One region of the Streptomyces sp. NPDC001513 genome, then DNA from elsewhere that is predicted to be linked to it. Evidence: riboswitches for the same ligand, from Rfam matches in the RefSeq annotation. Region 1 holds a riboswitch; each other region holds the start of a gene.
The links. A riboswitch is a leader RNA that binds a small molecule or an ion and turns the genes downstream of it on or off. The one in region 1 is predicted to bind thiamine pyrophosphate.
Positions count from the first base shown of each region.

Region 2: it holds a riboswitch for thiamine pyrophosphate, as region 1 does, so the genes downstream of both, thiO (glycine oxidase ThiO) here and ACFYZ4_RS19030 (thiamine ABC transporter substrate-binding protein) in region 1, are expected to answer to the same signal.
Region 3: it holds a riboswitch for thiamine pyrophosphate, as region 1 does, so the genes downstream of both, thiC (phosphomethylpyrimidine synthase ThiC) here and ACFYZ4_RS19030 (thiamine ABC transporter substrate-binding protein) in region 1, are expected to answer to the same signal.

Region 1 covers NZ_JBIAVU010000008.1:106,442-113,121, reverse strand. Annotated here, with positions in the region: gene pyrH (UMP kinase) at 1-105, shown strand, start outside; gene frr (ribosome recycling factor) at 191-748, shown strand; gene ACFYZ4_RS19040 (phosphatidate cytidylyltransferase) at 748-1,821, shown strand; gene rlmN (23S rRNA (adenine(2503)-C(2))-methyltransferase RlmN) at 1,952-3,067, shown strand; TPP riboswitch at 3,126-3,235, shown strand; gene ACFYZ4_RS19030 (thiamine ABC transporter substrate-binding protein) at 3,321-4,403, shown strand; gene ACFYZ4_RS19025 (ABC transporter permease) at 4,499-6,115, shown strand; gene ACFYZ4_RS19020 (ABC transporter ATP-binding protein) at 6,115-6,680, shown strand, end outside.
Region 2 covers NZ_JBIAVU010000003.1:202,013-208,692, reverse strand. Annotated here, with positions in the region: gene ACFYZ4_RS07490 (phytoene desaturase family protein) at 1-395, shown strand, start outside; gene ACFYZ4_RS07485 (hypothetical protein) at 400-1,272, opposite strand; gene metF (methylenetetrahydrofolate reductase [NAD(P)H]) at 1,323-2,237, opposite strand; gene thiE (thiamine phosphate synthase) at 2,397-3,032, opposite strand; gene ACFYZ4_RS07470 (Rv2175c family DNA-binding protein) at 3,109-3,474, opposite strand; gene ACFYZ4_RS07465 (FAD-dependent oxidoreductase) at 3,589-4,824, opposite strand; TPP riboswitch at 4,906-5,017, shown strand; gene thiO (glycine oxidase ThiO) at 5,015-6,193, shown strand; gene thiS (sulfur carrier protein ThiS) at 6,190-6,402, shown strand; gene ACFYZ4_RS07450 (thiazole synthase) at 6,408-6,680, shown strand, end outside.
Region 3 covers NZ_JBIAVU010000011.1:138,059-144,738, reverse strand. Annotated here, with positions in the region: gene ACFYZ4_RS24930 (metallophosphoesterase) at 1-332, shown strand, start outside; gene ACFYZ4_RS24925 (hypothetical protein) at 481-1,299, shown strand; gene ACFYZ4_RS24920 (glycosyltransferase) at 1,413-2,522, shown strand; gene thiC (phosphomethylpyrimidine synthase ThiC) at 2,585-4,372, opposite strand; TPP riboswitch at 4,366-4,511, opposite strand; gene ACFYZ4_RS24910 (YibE/F family protein) at 4,584-6,011, shown strand; gene ACFYZ4_RS24905 (SsgA family sporulation/cell division regulator) at 6,022-6,471, opposite strand; gene ACFYZ4_RS24900 (IclR family transcriptional regulator) at 6,569-6,680, opposite strand, start outside.

The DNA.
Region 1 (6,680 bases):
CTGCCGATCCTCGTGTTCGAGCTGCTCGCCGAGGGCAATATCGCCCGCGCCGTCAAGGGTGAGAAGATCGGCACGCTCGTCAGCGACCAGGAAACCCGGGCCTGAGCGGTCCGCCGCCGGACCGAGCCCGGACCGGCCCCGCCGGCCCCGCCCGCCTGAACCATCCATTCAAGACATGCAGGAGCACGTGGTGACCGAAGAGATCCTCCTCGAGGCCGAGGAGAAGATGGAAAAGGCCGTCGTCGTCGCCAAGGAAGACTTCGCCGCGATTCGCACCGGCCGTGCGCACCCGGCGATGTTCAACAAGATCGTGGCGGACTACTACGGTGCCATCACGCCCATCAACCAGCTCGCGTCCTTCTCGGTGCCCGAGCCGCGCATGGCGATCGTGACCCCGTTCGACAAGAGCGCCCTGCGCAACATCGAGCAGGCCATCCGCGACTCCGACCTCGGTGTCAACCCGAGCAACGACGGCAGCATCATCCGGGTGACCTTCCCCGAGCTGACGCAGGACCGCCGCAAGGAGTACATCAAGGTCGCCCGCACCAAGGCCGAGGACTCCAAGGTCTCCATCCGCGCCGTGCGCCGCAAGGCCAAGGACGCCCTCGACAAGCTCGTCAAGGACAAGGAAGCCGGCGAGGACGAGGTCCGTCGCGCGGAGAAGGAGCTCGACGACACCACCGCGAAGTACGTCGCGCAGGTGGACGAGCTCCTCAAGCACAAGGAAGCCGAGCTCCTCGAAGTCTGATGAACGACACTTCCTGGCAGCCGGAGCCGGTTCCGGCGGGTCCCGCATACGATGCGCAGGTGGGCCCGCACACTCGGCCCATGCCCATCGTGCCCGATGCCGCCGGCCGTGACTTCGACGACCGGGAAGCACGCGATCGGGGGGCCGCCCTGGACGGCGGCCCCCTCTTCCGCGCCGATACGCCGCCGCAGGAGCCCATGCCCAGCCCCCCGCCTCCGCATGCCCCGCAGCCGCAGGACGCCTCGCCGCCGCCCAAGAAGCGCGCGGGCCGGGACCTGCGTGCCGCCATAGGGGTCGGCGTCGGTCTCGGCGCGGTGATCTTCGCCTCGCTGCTCATCGTCAAGGCCGTCTTCGTCGGCGTCATCGTCGTCGCGGTCGTCGTGGGCCTGTGGGAGCTGACCTCCCGGCTGCAGGAGAAGAAGGACATCAAGGCCCCGCTGGTCCCGCTCGCGGTCGGCGGCGCGGCCATGGTCATCGCCGGGTACGTCCGGGGGGCCGAGGGCGCCTGGGTCGCCATGGCCCTGACCGTGCTGGCGGTCCTGGTGTGGCGGATGACCGAACCGCCCGAGGACTACCTCAAGGACGTCACGGCGGGCGCCTTCGCGGCGTTCTACGTGCCCTTCCTCGCCACCTTCGTCGCGATGCTGCTCACCGCCGACGACGGCCCCGAGCGCGTGATCACCTTCCTGCTCCTGACCGTGGTCAGCGACACCGGCGCCTACGCGGTCGGCTGGCGCTTCGGGAAGACCAAGCTCGCGCCGCGCATCAGCCCCGGAAAGACCCGCGAGGGACTCTTCGGCGCGGTGGCCTTCGCGATGGCGGCCGGCGCGCTGTGCATGGAGTTCCTGATCGAGGGCGGCGCCTGGTGGCAGGGCCTCCTGCTCGGCCTCGCGGTCGCGGTCAGCGCCACACTGGGCGACCTGGGCGAGTCCATGATCAAGCGGGACCTGGGCATCAAGGACATGGGCACCCTGCTGCCGGGCCATGGCGGCATCATGGACCGGCTCGATTCGCTGCTGCCGACCGCTCCCGTGGTGTGGCTGCTGCTCGCCGCCTTCGTCGGCACCGGCTGAGACAGGGCTCGGGTTATCCTGGAGGGCGCGCCGCGTGTACGCGGCGCGCCCTTTCCGTCTCGCGGCCGAGCCGCAGACCGGCCCTGCATGCGCGGGGTGACCCCCACCTCGTCGTACTGAGGAGTACCGCATGGCCCCCCGTCCTGTCCCGGGTGAGCTCACTTTTGTCGCCCCCCGCGGAGCGAAGCGGCCGCCCCGGCACCTCGCCGACATGACCCCGGCCGAGCGCCGTGAGGCGGTCGCCGCGATCGGCGAGAAGCCGTTCCGGGCCAAGCAGCTCTCCCAGCACTACTTCGCGCGCTACGCGCACGACCCGGCCGAGTGGACCGACATCCCGGCGGCTTCGCGGGAGAAGCTCCAGCAGGAGCTGCTGCCGGACCTGATGAACGTCATCCGGCACATCTCGTGCGACGACGACACCACCCGCAAGACCCTGTGGAAGCTGCACGACGGCACGCTCGTCGAGTCCGTGCTGATGCGCTACCCCGACCGGGTCACCATGTGCATCTCCTCGCAGGCCGGCTGCGGCATGAACTGCCCGTTCTGCGCCACCGGCCAGGCGGGCCTCGACCGCAACCTCTCCACCGCCGAGATCGTGCACCAGATCGTCGACGGCATGCGCGCGCTGCGCGACGGCGAGGTCCCCGGCGGCCCGGCGCGGCTGTCGAACATCGTCTTCATGGGCATGGGCGAGCCGCTCGCCAACTACAACCGCGTGGTCGGTGCCATCCGCCGGCTCACCGACCCCGAGCCCGACGGCCTCGGCCTGTCGCAGCGGGGCATCACCGTGTCCACCGTCGGCCTGGTCCCGGCCATGCTGCGGTTCGCCGACGAGGGCTTCAAGTGCCGTCTCGCCGTCTCGCTGCACGCGCCCGACGACGAGCTGCGCGACACGCTGGTCCCCGTGAACACCCGCTGGAACGTCCGCGAGGTGCTCGGCGCGGCCTGGGAGTACGCGGAGAAGTCCGGCCGCCGGATCTCCATCGAGTACGCCCTGATCCGCGACATCAACGACCAGGCCTGGCGTGGCGACCTGCTGGGCAAGCTGCTCAAGGGCAAGCGCGTCCACGTCAACCTGATCCCGCTGAACCCCACGCCCGGCTCGAAGTGGACCGCCTCGCGGCCCGAGGACGAGAAGGCCTTCGTGGAGGCCATCGCCCGCCACGGCGTGCCCGTGACCGTGCGTGACACCCGCGGCCAGGAGATCGACGGCGCGTGCGGCCAGCTCGCGGCCTCGGAGCGCTAGGTTCCGGTCAGCGGAGGTCATATTCGGCCACGGGGTACCCTGTGGCCGAACCAATTTCATATTCCGACAGGGGAGCGCCACAGCGCTGAGAGTGCGGTATCCGTCATCCGCAGACCCTCTGAACCTCGCCCCGGTCATTCGGGGTAGGAAGTTCGGTCACCACTCAAGCTGTTGCGCCCTGCCCGGCGTCCGCTCCCACAGAGCGCCGGACAGGGCCGCGTCTTCTCCTGGACATCCCAGGAGGAATTCACCAGTGAGCACCACCAAGAAGATCGCGGGCGCCGCGCTCGCGGCCGCGCTGGGCGTCACCACGCTGAGCGCATGCGGCGGCTCCGACGACAAGTCCGCGGGCACGACCGACAAGACCGTCACGCTCGTCTCCCACGACTCCTTCAACGTGACCGACACGGTCCTCAAGGAGTTCGAGCAGCAGAGCGGCTACACCGTCAAGGTGCTGAAGTCCGGCGACGCCGGCGCCGCCCTGAACCAGGAGATCCTCACCAAGGGCTCCCCGCGCGGCGACGTGTTCTTCGGCGTCGACAACACCCTGCTCTCGCGCGCCCTCGACAACGGCATCTTCACGCCGTACGAGGCCAAGGGCCTGGACGCGGTCAAGCCCGAGTACGTGCTCGACAAGGAGCACCGGGTCACCCCCATCGACTCCGGCGACATCTGCGTCAACTACGACAAGGCCTACTTCGCCGACAAGAAGATCGCCCCGCCGCAGACGCTGGACGACCTGGTCAAGCCCGAGTACAAGGACCTGCTGGTCACCGAGAACGCCGCGACCTCCTCGCCCGGCCTCGGCTTCCTGCTCGCCTCCGTCGGCAAGTACGGCGAGGACGGCTGGAAGGACTACTGGAGCAAGCTCAAGGCCAACGGCGTCGAGGTCGTCGACGGCTGGGAGCAGGCCTACAACGAGCGGTTCTCCGGCTCCGCGGGCGGCAAGAAGGCCAAGGGCGACCGCCCGCTGGTCGTCTCCTACGCCTCCAGCCCGCCGGTCGAGGTGCTGTACGGCGAGCCGCAGCCGGCCGAGGCCCCCACGGGCGTCGCCACCGGCACCTGCTTCCGCCAGGTCGAGTTCGCCGGCCTGCTCAAGGGCGCGAAGAACGAGGCGGGCGGCAAGGCCCTCGTGGACTTCCTGATCAGCAAGAAGTTCCAGGAGGACATGCCGCTCCAGATGTTCGTGAACCCGGTGACGAAGGACGCTTCCCTGCCGGAGCTGTTCACCAAGCACGGAGTGGTGGTCGAGAAGCCGGAGAACGTGGCTCCCGAGACCATCGCCAAGAACCGTGAGCAGTGGGTCAAGGCATGGACCTCGCTCGTCGTGAAGTAAGCGGTACCAAGGGGTCGGGCGCGGCGTCGGGGGGCGCCGCGCCGGGCCCCGGCCCCCGCGAGGGCGGCCGGGCGACCGCCGTCCGGCTCGCCCTGATGGCCGTGCCCCTGGCCTTCTTCGGGCTGTTCTTCGCCTACCCGGTCGCCGCGATCGTCGGCCGCGGCCTCAAGACCGACGAGGGCTGGCAGTTCGGCCGGATCGGCGAGGTGCTGAGCCGGCCCGACATCGCCGACGTGCTGTGGTTCACCACCTGGCAGGCGCTCGCCTCCACCGCGCTCACGCTGCTGATCGCACTCCCCGGCGCGTACGTCTTCGCGCGCTTCGAGTTCCCCGGCAAGCAGCTGCTGCGGGCCGTGGTCACCGTTCCCTTCGTACTGCCGACCGTGGTCGTCGGCACCGCCTTCCTCGCCCTGCTGGGGCGCGGCGGGCTGATGGACGAAACGATGGGGGTCCGGCTCGACACCACCGTCTGGGCGATCCTCCTCGCGCACGTCTTCTTCAACTACGCGGTCGTCGTCCGCACGGTCGGCGGGCTGTGGGCCCAGCTGGACCCGCGCCAGGAGGAGGCCGCCCGGGTGCTGGGCGCCGGCCGGTTCGCCGCCTGGCGGCGCGTGACCCTGCCCGCGCTGGTTCCGTCGGTGGCCGCCGCCTCGCTGATGGTCTTCCTGTTCACCTTCAGCTCCTTCGGCGTCGTACTGATCCTGGGCGGGCCCGCGTACTCCACCCTGGAGGTGGAGGTCTACCGGCAGACCGCGCAGCTCCTGGACCTGCCGACGGCCGCCGTGCTGACGATGGTGCAGTTCGCGGCGATCGGCGGGATCCTCGCCGTGCACGCCCGGACCGTGCGCCGACGGGAGACCGCACTGCGGCTGGTGGACCCGGGCCGGACCACGCACCGGCCGCGCGGCTGGGCGCAGCGCACGCTGCTGGGCGCGGTGCTGCTGACCGTGGCGCTGCTGATCGTGCTCCCGCTGGGCGTGCTGGTCGAGCGGTCCTTCGACGCCCCCGGCGGATACGGCCTCGGCTTCTACCGCGCGCTCCAGGACGCGGGCGCCGGCGGCGGAACCTTCCTGGTGCCGCCGCTGGAGGCGATCGGGAACTCCCTGCGGTACGCGCTCGCCGCCACCGCGATCGCCCTGTTCATCGGGGGACTCGCGGCCGCCGCGCTGACCCGGCGCGCGGGCCGCTTCGTACGCGGCTTCGACGCGCTGCTGATGCTGCCCCTCGGGGTGTCCGCCGTGACGGTGGGCTTCGGCTTCCTGATCACCCTCGACAAGCCGCCGCTGGACCTGCGGACCTCGTGGATCCTGGTGCCGCTGGCGCAGGCGTTGGTGGGCGTGCCCTTCGTCGTACGGACGATGCTGCCGGTGCTGCGCGCGGTCGACGGGCGGCTGCGGGAGGCGGCCGCGGTGCTCGGCGCGTCGCCGCTGCGGGCCTGGCGGGAGGTGGACCTGCCGCTGGTGCGGCGGGCGCTGCTGATCGCCGCCGGATTCGCCTTCGCCGTCTCGCTGGGCGAGTTCGGCGCGACCGTGTTCATCGCGCGGGCGGACCGGCCGACGCTGCCGGTGGCCGTGGCGCGGCTGCTGGGGCGGGCCGGCGAGATGAACTACGGGCAGGCGATGGCCCTGAGCACGATCCTGATGCTGGTGTGCGCGGTGTCCCTGCTGGTGCTGGAGCGACTGCGACCCGACAAGACCTCCGGGGAGTTCTGATGACACTGCTTCAGCTGGAAGGGGTGTCGGTCCGCTTCGGTGAGCGCGCGGTCGTCGACTCCGTGGACCTGGAGGTCGCCGAGCACGAGATCGTGTGCGTGCTGGGGCCGAGCGGAAGCGGCAAGTCCACGCTGCTGCGGGTGATCGCCGGGCTCCAGCAGGTGTCCGCGGGCCGGGTGCGGCTGGGCGGGGACGACCAGTCCGGCGTGCCCGTGCACCGGCGGGGCGTGGGCCTGATGTTCCAGGACCACCAGCTCTTCCCGCACCGCGACGTCGGCGGGAACGTCTCCTTCGGCCTGCGGATGCGCGGTGGCGCGCGCGCCTCGTACGCGTCCCGGGTCGCGGAGCTGCTGGAGCTGGTCGGGCTGCCCGGGGCGGAGGGCCGGGCGGTGGCCTCCCTGTCGGGCGGCGAGCAGCAGCGGGTGGCGCTGGCCCGGGCGCTGGCGCCGTCGCCGCGGCTGCTGATGCTCGACGAACCGCTGGGACAGCTGGACCGCGGGCTGCGGGAGCGGCTCGTGGTGGAACTCCAGGAGCTGTTCTCCCGGCTGGGCACGACGGTGCTCGC
Region 2 (6,680 bases), on a different contig from region 1:
CACGCCCGGACGACCCCGCCACCCGGCCCGACGCGGAGCACGAGGCGGTCACCGTGAGCGCCGTGTACGGGCCCGGGACCGCGGATCCCGGGCAGCTGCTGGACCTCGCGGAGAAGGCCGTCCAGGGGCTGCGGGAGCGGCTGTTGTGGCAGGAGGTGCGCACCCCGGCCGATGGGGAGGCGGCGACCGGTGCGCCGGGCGGCGCGGTGCCGCCGCCCGCCCTCGCGGGGGCCGGCGGCCGGCTGCTCCGCCCGGCCAACACCACGGACGTGCCCGGGCTCTACCTGGCGGGCGGCTGGGCGCATCCCGGCGGCGGGCTGCCGCACGCCGGGATGACCGGGGCGCTGGTGGCCGGGCTGATCGTGGAGGGCACGGAGTTCCGCGGCTCGCAGTGAGCCGTCAGTAGCGGTACTGCTCGTACCCGCCCTGCTGGGGGTACGGGTACTGCTGCTGTTGCGGCTCGCCCTGGTCCTCCATCGGGTAGGGCTGGCCGGCCCCGTCGGTGGACCGCTGCTGGGGGACCCAGACCCCGCCGGGCGGGGTGTCCGTGGAGTACTGCTGCTGTCCGTAGTCGGCATACGGGGTGTAGTCGTACGGCTGGGGCGGGACGACGCCGCCGCCGGTGCCGATGTACGGGTCCGAGTAGGCGGCGTAGACCTGCTGCTGGTCGCCCGTCGGGTAGCCGCCCGAGTAGTCGTAGCCGCCCTGGTTCTGTTGGTCGTAGTACGCCGCGTACTGGTGGGCGTCCTGCTCCGCCGTGGTGAACGGCGAGGCGAAGGCCGCCGTCTGGGCGGCCTCGGGCGCGAGACTCTGTATCCCGTAGGACCCGGTGTCCTCGGGCACCGGCTCCGGGCTGTAGACCACCGGCGGCGCGTCCCGGAACGACCGCTCCTCGACGGGCCCGTCCCCGGCGCCGTCGGCGTCCTCGTACTGCAACGCGGTGACCTGGAGCGCCGGCTCCTGCTTCGCCGCCGGGCTTCCGGACCGGCGGCGTCTGGACTGCCGTACGGGTTCCCCGCCACGGCGCAGGGCCCAGCCGGCGACGAAGCCCTTGCGGAAGGAGAGCGTCACCAGGGTCTGGCCCACGGCGAACGCCGCCGCGCCGGCCCCGATGACCGGCACCGACGGCAGCACCACTCCGGCGACCACGCCGAGGAAGCCCGCGAAGGCGAGCAGGCGCCAGCGGAGCCGGGCCTTGTACTGCATCAGGACCTCGGCAAGCAGCCACAGCGCGACGAAACCGAACGCGATGTAGAGGACCGTCATTCCCATGCATGGCCCCTCTCGGTACGGCCGCCGGCGCGGGAACGGGGGGCGGCCGCTCAGGCCCGCTGGTGCAGGCCCAGGTTCTCGTAGATTTCGAGAGTCGCCGTGGAATTGTTCAGCGTGATGAAGTGCAGTCCCGGGACACCCTCGGACAGCAGCCGCGCGCAGAACTCCGTGGCGAACTCGATGCCAATGGAGCGTACAGCGGCCGGATCGTCCTTGACGGCGAGCATGCGCTCTTTCACATGCGCGGGGAAGACCGCGTTGCTGAGTTGGGGCAGCCGGTCGAGCTGCTTGATCGCCACAACAGGCATGACCTCGGGGATGATCGGGGTCTCGCAGCCCGCCTTCTCGGCGCTGTCGCGCAGCCGCAGATAATTCTCCGGATCGAAGAACATCTGGGTGATCGCATAGTCGGCGCCCGCGCGGCACTTGTCCACGAAGTGCCGGATGTCCGTGTCCCAGTCCGTCGAACGCGGGTGCATCTCGGGGAAGGCCGCGACGCCGACGCAGAAGTCGCCGGACTCCTTGACGAGGCGGACCAGGTCGGCGGCGTAGTGCACGCCCTCGGGGTGTGCCACCCACTCGCCCATCGGGTCGCCCGGCGGGTCTCCGCGCACGACGAGCATGTTCCGGATCCCGGCGTCGGCGAACTGCCCGATGACGTTGCGCAGCTCGGCGACCGAGTGGTCCACGGCGGTGAGGTGCGCGACGGGCGTCAGGGTGGTGTCCGCGGCGATCTCCTGGGTGGCCTTCACCGTGCCGCCGCGCGTGGAGCCGCCGGCTCCGTAGGTCACGGAGACGAAGCTGGGGGATACCGCCTCGACCCGGCGCAGGGCGTTCCAGAGGTTGCGTTCGCCCTTCTCCGTCTTCGGGGCCCAGAACTCGAAGGAGTACGAGCGCCCGGACGCGAGGAGGTCGCGGACCGTGTGTGCACGATCCGACCAGGTGGAAGCGGTACCAGAGGCCATGTGGGCAGGTTAGACGCGGCCGGCCGGTCACCGAAGCGCTGTCCGCCTTTTGGACACGTTTTTGGACACCTGGAGGGCGGGGTCTGGTCAAGCGGGGGTACGAGGCGCTAGGCCCTCGTCCTGCACCCTCCGCTCGCCCTGTGTCCGGGCGGACAGGACTCAGCCGAGCCGGGCCCGGACGCGCTTGGCGAGCTCCGCGGCGGCCGCACCGGGGTCGGTGGCCTCGGTGAGGGCGCGGACGACCACGACGCGGGTGGCGCCGGCGTCCAGCACCTCGTCCAGGTTCGTGCTGTCGATGCCGCCGATGGCGAACCAGGGGCGGTCCTGCTCCAGCGAGGCCGCGTACCGGACCAGCCCCAGGCCGGGGGCGTGGCGGCCGGGCTTGGTGGGCGTGGGCCAGCAGGGGCCGGTGCAGAAGTAGTCCACGCCGGGCTCGGCGACGGCCGCGTCGACCTCGTCCTCGGCATGGCAGGAACGGCCGATCAGCACCCCCTCGCCGAGGATGGCGCGGGCCGCGGGGACGGGGATGTCGCCCTGGCCGAGGTGCAGGACGTCGGAGCCGATGGCGTGGGCGACGTCGGCGCGGTCGTTCACGGCGAGGAGCTTGCCGTGGCGGCGTGCGGCCTCGGCGAACACGCGGAGGTGTTCGAGTTCCTCCCCCGCCTCCATGCCCTTGTCCCGGAGCTGGACGATGTCCACGCCTCCGGCCAGGACGGCGTCGAGGAACTCGGGGAGGTCACCCTGCCGCTTGCGGGCGTCCGTGCAGAGGTAGAGCCGGGCGTCGGACAGCTGCATGGGTGAACCCCCCGTGGTGGAGGCGGTGTACGGGCGCGGCGCCCGTACACCGCGGTGGAGCGAGCTGCGGATCAGGTCAGAGGGCGAGCGCCTGAGCGCGGCGCTTCACCTCCGTGCCGCGATTCTCGCTCAGCGCCTGCACGGGCGTGCCGGGCAGGGTCGGATCCTCGGTGAAGAGCCACTCCAGGATCTCCTCGTCGGTGAAGCGGTCGTCGCGCAGCACGGTCAGCAAGCCGACCAGGCCCTTGACGACCTTGTCACCGTCGATGAAGGGAGCCGGTACCTGCAGGGCGCGGTTCTCGCCCCGGCGTACGGCGATGAGCTGCCCTTCCTTCACCATCTGGCGGACCCGCGTCACCTCGACGTTCAGCATCTCCGCGATGTCGGGGAGGTGCAGCCACGAGGGGACAAGGGCATCGATCTTTGCGTCAATCTGGGTCACGGAGACAAGCCTGCCATCTCGGCTCCGCCGCCGGTACCTGGGCAGCCCCGTACGGGTCGCCGCCCGCTCCGGGGCTCCGCCCCGGACCCCGGTGCGGGCGGAGCCCCGGAGCCGTCAGGCGGTGGCCGACTTCAAGGGCGTGGCGGGGTCCGCGACCTTGGACGGGTCCAGGGGCACCGCCGCCTCGATGAGCTTCCGGCCCTGGGCCACGTCCCGGGGGCGGCCCACCGCCAGGACCGCGACCAGGGCGCCGGCCCGCAGCCAGCACACCGACCAGGCCGCTCCGGCCGGGTCGCCGCGCCAGAGGAGGGTGTCGGCCCCGCCGTGGTGCCCGGCGTACTGCACGAAGCGCCCGAACTGCTCCGACCAGAAGTACGGCACCGGGTCGTAGACCTCGCCCGCCGCCCCGGCCGCCCCGGCTCCGGCCAGGATGTTCGCCGCGACCGTCCGCGGCCCCTGGAGCGCGTTGTCCCAGTGGTGGACGAGCAGCCGCTTCCCGTACCGCCCGGACGGGAAGGAGGCGCAGTCGCCGACGGCGTACACCCCGGGCAGGGAGGTACGCAGGTGGGCGTCGGCGGTGACCGAGCCGTCGGGGCCCCGTTCCACCCCGGTCCCGGCCAGCCATCCGGTGGCGGGCCGGGCGCCGATGCCCACGACGACCGCGCCGGCCGGCAGGGTCCGCCCGTCCGCGAGCAGGACCCGCCCCTCCTCGATCCCGGCCACCTTCGCGCCGGTGATCAGCTCGGCGCCGGCCTCCCCGTACCAGCGGGCCATCGGCTCGGCGACCTCGGCGGGCAGCGCCCCCGCCAGCACCCGGTCCGCCGCCTCGACCACGGTCACCGCGCAGCCCGCCTCACGGGCCGCGGTGGCGAACTCGGCGCCGATCCAGCCCGCCCCGACGACCACCGTCGAGGGCGCCGCCGCCAGGACCGGGCGCAGCCGTGCCGCGTCGTCCAGGGTGCGCAGCAGGTGGACGCCGGGGACGCCCTCGGTGCCGGGCAGGGTCAGCGGCTCGGCGCCGGTCGCCAGCACGAGGACCCCGTACGGGACCGGGCCGGCCTCGGTGTCCAGCTCGCGGTCGGCGGCCCGCAGTCCGGTGACCTCGGTGCCGAGCCGCAGCTCGATGCCGAGCCCCTCGAAGTCCACGTCGAAGGCGGAGTCCTCGGCCTTGCCGAGCAGGACCGCCTTGGACAGCGGGGGGCGGTCGTAGGGCTGGTGGGGTTCGGCTCCCAGCAGGGTCAGGGGGCCGTCGAAGCCCTGCTCGCGCAGGGCGACCGCGGTCTGCACCCCGGCCATTCCGGCGCCGACGATCACGACGCCGCGCTGATTGTGTTCCGTCTGCTCGCTCACCCGGCCACCCTAGTCATCTGACGCTCCGTCAGGAATAGGTGCCGCCTTACCGGCCGTCCACGGCCGGGTTAGTCTGGCCACCGTACCTATCGCGGGAGTCCGGCGCACCGGGCTGAGAGGGAGGCTGGCCGGCCTCCGACCGTACGAACCTGATCCGGGTCATGCCGGCGAAGGGAGGGGCTGGACGCCCATGCACTCATCCCGAACATCTCGGAAGGGATCCGACGTCCTCGTCATCGGGGGCGGGATCATCGGCCTGGTCACCGCCTGGCGGGCCGCGGCGCGCGGACTGCGCACCGTACTCGCCGACCCGGCGCCCGGCGGCGGCGCCGCCCAGGTCGCGGCCGGCATGCTCGCCCCCGTCACCGAACTGCACTACGGCGAGGAAGCTCTGCTGGGCCTCGGCCTCGCCTCCGCCGCCCGCTATCCCGAGTTCGCCGCCGAGCTCGCCGACGCGAGCGGCGGCATCGACATCGGCTTCCGCACCTGCGGCACCCTCGCCGTCGCCCTCGACGCCGACGACCGCCTCCACCTGCGGGAACTGCACGCGCTCCAGCGCCGCTGCGGCCTGGAGTCCGAGTGGCTCACCGGCCGCGAGTGCCGCCGCCTGGAGCCCATGCTCGCCCCGGGCGTACGCGGCGGCCTGCGCGTGGACGGCGACCACCAGGTCGACCCGCGCCGGCTCGCGGCCGCCCTGCTCGCCGCCTGCGAGCGGGCCGGCGTGATCATCCACCGGGCTGCGGTGGAACGGCTGCTGGTCACCGCCGACCGGGCGGCCGGTGCCGCGCTCGACGACGGTACGGAGCTGCGCGCCGGCCAGGTGGTGCTGGCGGCGGGCTCGCTCAGCGGCCGGCTGGCGGGCGTACCGGCGGAGGTGGTGCCTCCCGTACGGCCGGTCAAGGGACAGGTCCTGCGGCTGTCGGTGCCCCCGGCCTACGCGCCGTTCCTCTCCCGGACCGTCCGGGCGGTCGTCCGCGGCAGCCACGTCTACCTGGTGCCGCGCGAGAACGGCGAGCTCGTCGTCGGCGCCACCAGCGAGGAACTCGGCTGGGACACCACGGTCACCGCGGGCGGGGTCTACGAACTCCTGCGCGACGCCCACGAACTGGTTCCCGGCATCACCGAACTCCCCCTCACCGAGACCCGGGCGGGGCTGCGCCCCGGCTCGCCCGACAACGCCCCGCTGCTCGGCCCGACCGACCTGCCGGGCCTGCACCTGGCCACCGGGCACTACCGCAACGGGGTGCTGCTGACCCCGCTCACCGGTGAGGTGCTCGCCGAGCTGCTGGCCACCGGCGAACTTCCGGAGATCGCGCGCCCCTTCAGCCCCCGCCGGTTCTCCGCCGCACGTCAGGAGTCGTACGCATGAGCCTCCCCGTATCCGTCTCCGTCAACGGCGAGCCGCGCGAGCTCGCGGCCGGCACCACGCTCGACACGGTGGTCGCCACCCTGACCGCGGCCCCCTCCGGCGTCGCCGCGGCCCTCAACGAGACCGTGGTCCCGCGCGGGCAGTGGCCGGCCACGCCGGTGGGCGACGGCGACCGGGTCGAAATCCTCACCGCGGTCCAGGGGGGCTGAGCGGCATGGCCGACGACCTCCTCACCCTGGGCGGCCGGACCTTCTCCTCCCGCCTGATCATGGGCACGGGCGGGGCCCCGAGCCTGGACGTGCTGGAACGCTCCCTGGTCGCGTCCGGCACCGAACTCACCACGGTCGCGATGCGGCGCCTCGACCCCACGGTCCAGGGCTCCGTCCTCTCCGTCCTGACCCGGCTCGGCATCGCGGTCCTGCCCAACACGGCGGGCTGCTTCACGGCGGGCGAGGCCGTGCTCACGGCCCGGCTGGCCCGGGAGGCG
Region 3 (6,680 bases), on a different contig from region 1:
CCATCCACGAGCTCCTCAACCGGGGCGACGCCGACATCACTTGGGACCTCTTCCGCAAGTTCACCAAGCGGTTCGCCTTCCGCGACGAGGGGACCGGCCCGCAGGCCGTACGCGAACTGCTCGGCACCTACGGCGGCAGCCGCGTCGTGCACGGGCACAGCCCCATCCCGTACCTGCTCGGCGAGGTGGGCACCGAGGACGGGGACGAGACGCGCGGCCCGGAGGCCGTGGACGGCCCGCACGTGTACGCGGAAGGGCTCGCCATCGCGATGGACGGCGGGGTGACGATGGCGGGCAAACTGCTTGTCGTACAACTCCCTCTGAGCGACTGAGAGCTTACCCATAGGGGTATTTCCCGAAAGCCCCTGTCACGGCGTGGTGCGGGCGCTCTACCATCGCTCTATCCGTAGCAGGCTCTCCTCCGTTTGTGCCGGCGCCCCGTTCTACGCGGGGATACCGGCTTCTACGGAGCATCGGGGGATGCACATGACCAGCGCTCCGCACCTGCTGACCGAAGACCGACCGGAGTTCGACCGCCTCCTCGACGAGGCGCTGCGCACCGCGAACGAACGGCCCGAGCTCGCCACCCTCGGCGAACGGCTGAACGCCGAACAGCTGCGCACCATGGCCCAGGGGGCCAGCGCACTGCTGGCGGCGGCCGCCGCGGCCGAGTACGGCCACTACGTGAAGGTCCGCGAGGAACGACGCGACGAGGTGCTGTCCACACCCGGCGCAGCGGGGGACGAGGACAACGGACAGGGCATGGGCGGCGGCGCGGGCGTCGGCGCCGTGGTCGCGGTCCTCGCGCCCGTCCTGGCGGGCACGGCCATGCTGATATTCCTGCTCGTGGGCTACATCCTGAAGCTGATCGAGCCCGAACCCGCCTTCGCCGAGACGATGCTGACGGCGGGCTGGCTGTTCGGCGGGCTCACCGTGGCGGCGCTGCTGTTCGCGGTGATCGGGCTGCTGGTGACGGCCGTCCGCAACAGCGCGACCGAAGTGGTGGCGGACGAGACCGAGGCCGTACCCGACGAGGTGGCGCGGGCCCGCGAGGCCTGGCGGCACGCCCTGCTGGAGCGGGGGATCATGCCGTTCCTGCGGGACGCGCTGGCCGATCCGAGCGCGGGGCCGGGCTTCCCGACCCCCAGAACGCCGGCGGCCGGGCGCATCCCCAACCTGGGATACAGCCGGCCCGACTTCACCAGTCCCGGCTCCCCCTCGGAGGGACCCCGCCCCGGCTACACGCCCCCGGACTTCACCAGCCCGGACTTCGGCGGCCCGGAGCACCGGCCGGAGTAGCCTCCGGCCGGCTGTCGCCGTGCGAAGAAGTCAACTTGTCGAACTGAAGCGGCACCCCCCATGGCCGTTCGAGCTTCCTTGCAGGGCATGACCCGGATCCCTACCGTCGGCTCGTGAAAGCAAAAGTCTGCCTGAACATGATCGTCAAGAACGAGGCTCCGGTGATCCGGAGGTGCCTCGAATCGGTGCGTCCGCTGATCGACACGTGGGTGATCGTGGACACCGGCTCGACCGACGGCACCCAGGACGTCATCCGGGAATTCCTCGGCGATCTGCCCGGCGTCCTGCACGAGCGGCCCTGGCGGGGATTCGACGGCAGCCGCGGCGAGGCGATCGAGCTCGCCCGCTCCTGTGCGGACTACCTGCTGTTCATCGACGCCGACGACGTGATGCGGGTCCGGCCCGGGTTCCGGATGCCGGACCTCACCCTCGACGCGTACCGCCTCGCCGTGCACCACGAGCCCGTCGTCCACTGGCGGCCCGCCCTCGTCTCCACCCGATTGCCGTGGACATACGTCGGCGTACTCCACGAGTACCTCGATTGCGAAGCCCGGTACAGCCAGGGAGTGCTCGACGGCCTCGACATCCTCGTCGTCGGCGGCGGGGCGCGCCTGCGGGAAGGCGGCGAGCGGGAGAAGTACCTGCACGACGCGGGGATCCTCGAACAAGGGCTGGCCGAGGAACCGGACAATGCCCGCTACGCGTTCTATCTGGCGCAGAGCTGGCGCGACGCGGGAGAAGCGGAGAAGTCCCTCGCCGCCTACGACCTCCGCGCGGGCATGGCCGGATTCGCCGAGGAAGCCTTCTGCGCCCGGCTCTACGCGGCGCGGCTCGCGGCCCGCCTCGGGAGACCTGCGGCCGAGGTGACGGACCGCTACCTGCGCGCCCACGAGAGCCGGCCCTCGCGGGCCGAGCCGCTCGGCGATCTGGCCCGCATCTGCCGCAACGACGGCCGCTGGCCCCTGGCGTACATGTTCGCCCGGCAGGCCGTACGGATCCCCCGCCCCGACGACGTCCTGTTCGTCGAGTTCGACTGGCACGAGTGGCGCGCCCTCGACGAACTCGCCGTGGCCGCCTACTGGGTCGGCGAGTACCAGGAGTCGCTGGACTGCTGCGAACGGCTCCTCGCGGGCGACGCCCTCCCCGACGAGCACCGGGACCGGGTCCTCGCCAACCTCGGTTTCGCCCGGCGCAAGGTGGACCCGTACCTCGTGGTCGCCTGAAACGGCAGGCGCCGCCCCGGCCCGACAGGCCTTGGAGCGGCGCCCTCCGGTCGTACGTCGCGTCAGTCGGCCAGCGGCAGGTAGACGCGGTTGCCCGAGGCCGCGAACTCGGCGGACTTCTCCGCCATGCCCGCCTGGATCTCGTCGGCCTTCAGGTCACCGCCGTGCTCGCGGCGGATGTCCTGCGAGATCTTCATCGAGCAGAACTTCGGACCGCACATGGAGCAGAAGTGCGCGGTCTTGGCCGGCTCGGCGGGCAGCGTCTCGTCGTGGAACTCACGGGCCGTGACCGGGTCGAGGGCCAGGTTGAACTGGTCCTCCCAGCGGAACTCGAACCGCGCGTCCGACAGCGCGTCGTCCCACTCCTGGGCGCCGGGGTGCCCCTTGGCCAGGTCGGCGGCGTGCGCCGCGATCTTGTACGTGATGACGCCGGTCTTCACGTCGTCGCGGTTGGGCAGGCCCAGGTGCTCCTTGGGCGTGACGTAGCAGAGCATCGCGGTGCCCCACCAGGCGATCATCGCGGCGCCGATGCCCGAGGTGATGTGGTCGTACGCGGGAGCGACGTCCGTGGTCAGCGGGCCGAGCGTGTAGAACGGCGCCTCCTCGCAGATCTCCTGCTGGAGGTCGATGTTCTCCTTGATCTTGTGCATCGGGACGTGGCCCGGGCCCTCGATCATCGTCTGGACGTTGTGCCGCTTGGCGATCGTGTTGAGCTCGCCCAGCGTCTTCAGCTCGGCGAACTGGGCCGCGTCGTTGGCGTCCGCGATGGAGCCGGGGCGCAGGCCGTCGCCCAGCGAGTACGTGACGTCGTACGTCGCGAGGATCTCGCAGAGCTCCTCGAAGTTCGTGTAGAGGAAGTTCTCCTTGTGGTGCGCGAGGCACCACGCGGCCATGATCGAGCCGCCGCGCGAGACGATGCCGGTCTTGCGGCGGGCGGTCAGCGGCACGTAGGGCAGCAGCACGCCGGCGTGGACCGTCATGTAGTCGACGCCCTGCTCGGCCTGCTCGATGACCGTGTCCTTGTAGATCTCCCAGGTCAGGTCCTCGGCGCGGCCGTCGACCTTCTCCAGCGCCTGGTAGAGCGGCACGGTGCCGATCGGGACGGGGGAGTTGCGCAGCACCCACTCGCGGGTGGTGTGGATGTTGCGGCCCGTCGAGAGGTCCATGACCGTGTCGGCGCCCCACTTGGTCGCCCAGGTCATCTTGTCGACCTCCTCCTCGATGGAGGAGGTGACCGCGGAGTTGCCGATGTTGGCGTTGACCTTCACCAGGAACCGCTTGCCGATGATCATCGGCTCGATCTCGGGGTGGTTCACGTTCGCGGGAAGCACCGCGCGACCTGCGGCGATCTCCTCGCGGACGACCTCGGGGGAGACGTTCTCGCGGATCGCGACGTACTCCATCTCCGGGGTGATCTCGCCCCGGCGGGCGTACGCGAGCTGCGTGACGGCGGCGCCGCCACGGCCCCGGCGGGGCTGGCGCGGGCGGCCCGGGAAGACCGCGTCGAGGTTCTTGAGGCCACCGCGCGGCGAGGTGTGCTTGATGCCGTCGTCCTCGGGGCGCACGGGACGGCCCGCGTACTCCTCGGTGTCGCCGCGGCCGATGATCCAGTTCTCGCGCAGCGGGGCGAGGCCCCGGCGGACGTCGGTCTCGATCTGCGGGTCGGTGTACGGACCGGACGTGTCGTAGAGCGTCACGTCCTTGCCGTTGGTGAGGTGGACCTGGCGGACCGGCACCCGGATGTCGGGGCGGGAGCCCGCGACGTAGCCCTTGTGCCAGCCGGGCTGGCGCTCGGTCTGGCCGTCGGCGTCCTGGCTGACGGCAGGCGTGCGTGCGTCCTGAATGGTCATGAGACCTATCTCCCTACGCCGGCATTACCCGGTAACAGGTTCGGCGGTCGACGCAGCCTCCTCCCGTACGCATCCGTGATGCGCGTACGGTGATCAGCGTCCTCTCAGCCCGGTGCTCCGAGCTCCCGCGTTGTGCAAAGGTGCCCCCACGCTAGCGTCATCCATGGCGTGCTGAACAGTGGGCCCCCTCATCTCTTGCGATGATCTGCTGGTGACGCCCTCGCCGCAGCCCCCCACCGAGCCCACAGAGCCCCACGGCCACAACGGCCACGAGCACCACGGCTCCGGGCACTCCGCAGAGCACTCGTCCGGGCCGTCCGCCGGTCACTCCGGCGGTCACTCCGGCGGCCATGCCCACAGCCACGGCCACGGTCCGGCGGCCCCCGTCTCGAAGCACCTGCGCAAGGTCATCGCGGCCGTACTGATCCCCTTCGCCACCGCCGTCTTCATCGGCATGGTGGTGCTCTGGCCGGGCGGCGCCCCCTCCCACGAGCGCACGGGGGTGGGCTTCGACCGCCAGACCCAGCAGGGCAAGGTCGTCTCCCTCGAACAGGTCGACTGCAAGTCCGTGAACGCCGCGCAGGTACCGCCGACCGCCGACCCCACCACGCCCGAGGGCCGCGAGGCCCAGGCGGCGCAGACCGGCGAGTGCAAGAAGGCCACCATCGAGGTCGGCACCGGCCCGGACAAGGGCCGCACCTTCGTGGAGATCGTCCAGCCGGGTGCGCCACGGCAGTTGACGGACGGCCAGGAGGTGGTCGTGGCGTACGCGCCGGACGCGCCCCAGGACCTCCAATACTCCGTGATCGACGTGAACCGCAAGATCCCCCTGGCGGTGCTGGCCGGCATCTTCGCGGTTTCGGTCGTCCTCGTCGGGCGGATGCGCGGCCTGTTCGCCCTGATCGCGCTGATCGTCAGCTTCGGCGTGCTGACCCTCTTCATCCTCCCGGCCATCCTGCAGGGTTCGAACCCGCTCGTGGTCGCGGTGATCGGGGCGAGCGCCATCATGCTGATCGCGCTCTACATGTGCCACGGCCTGACCGCCCGCACCTCGGTCGCCGTCCTCGGCACCCTCGCCTCGCTGCTGCTGATCGGCCTGCTGGGCTCGGTGTTCATCGACTGGGCGTCCCTCACCGGCAACACGGACGACAACACCGGGCTGATCCACGGGCTCTACCCGGACATCGACATGAGCGGTCTGCTGCTCGCAAGCGTGATCATCGGATCGCTGGGCGTGCTCGACGATGTGACGGTCACCCAGACCTCGGCGGTCTGGGAACTGCACGCGGCGGACCCCTCGATGGGGCCGCGCGGCCTGTACCGGGCGGCGATCCGGATCGGCCGCGACCACATCGCCTCGGTGGTCAACACCCTGGTGCTGGCCTACGCGGGTGCCGCGCTGCCGCTGCTCCTGCTGTTCTCCATCGCGAACAGCAGCATGGGGTCGGTGGCGAACAGCGAGCTGGTCGCGGTGGAGATCGTACGGACCCTCGTGGGCTCGATCGGACTGGTGGCCTCGGTCCCCGTGACGACGGCGCTGGCCTCGCTGGTGGTTTCCGCCGACCGGCCGGGATCCCCGGACGTCGCGCCGGCCTCGGGACCGGTCCGCGGCGGCCGGGGCCGGCGGCGCAAGCGCTGAGGGTCGGGCGTCAGCCGGCGTTCTGCTCGTTCTGCTTCGACTCGGCCAGGATCTTGCCGAGCGCCTCGTCGAGGTTCTCCTCGAAGTCGCCCAGGTTGCGCTCCTGTCCGAGCGGTACGAGCCGGTCGGTGCGGTCGAGGAACGCGACGAGCGGCGCCGCGCTGGCGCGGAACAGGGCCCTGTCGCCGCCGACCTGCAGCCGGATGTGGACGTCGGACAGGTCTTCCGGAGTGGTGGGGGCGATGTGCACATCGCCGTCACCGCACGGCTTGTTGATGCCGTCGAGGAGGAGCTCCCGGCCGAACGCCCAGGTCACGGGCGCGTCTCCGGGAAGGTGGAAGGTCAGCCGGACCGCGTAGGGATCACGGGCGTCGTACCGGAGTTCCACCGGAATCCTGAACGAGAGCTCCTCGGAAACGAGGAAACTCATCATGACCTCTGCCTGTACCGACTCGCGCATTGCCTACCCCGCTGTAGTGGAAGTGGCCAGGAATGATCCCCCAGGCTCCTCTTGACAAGAGTGGTGGAAGCGCTAGCAGATCACAAGGAGTGAGTTTTCAGATACTGATAGAGAACGAGAGGGTGCTCAACAGCGCGCCTACTTCACTCCGTAGCCGATCGACTACATAGAGCAATCGATCTTCCTGGTGCAAGGGGAGAGAAATCGCC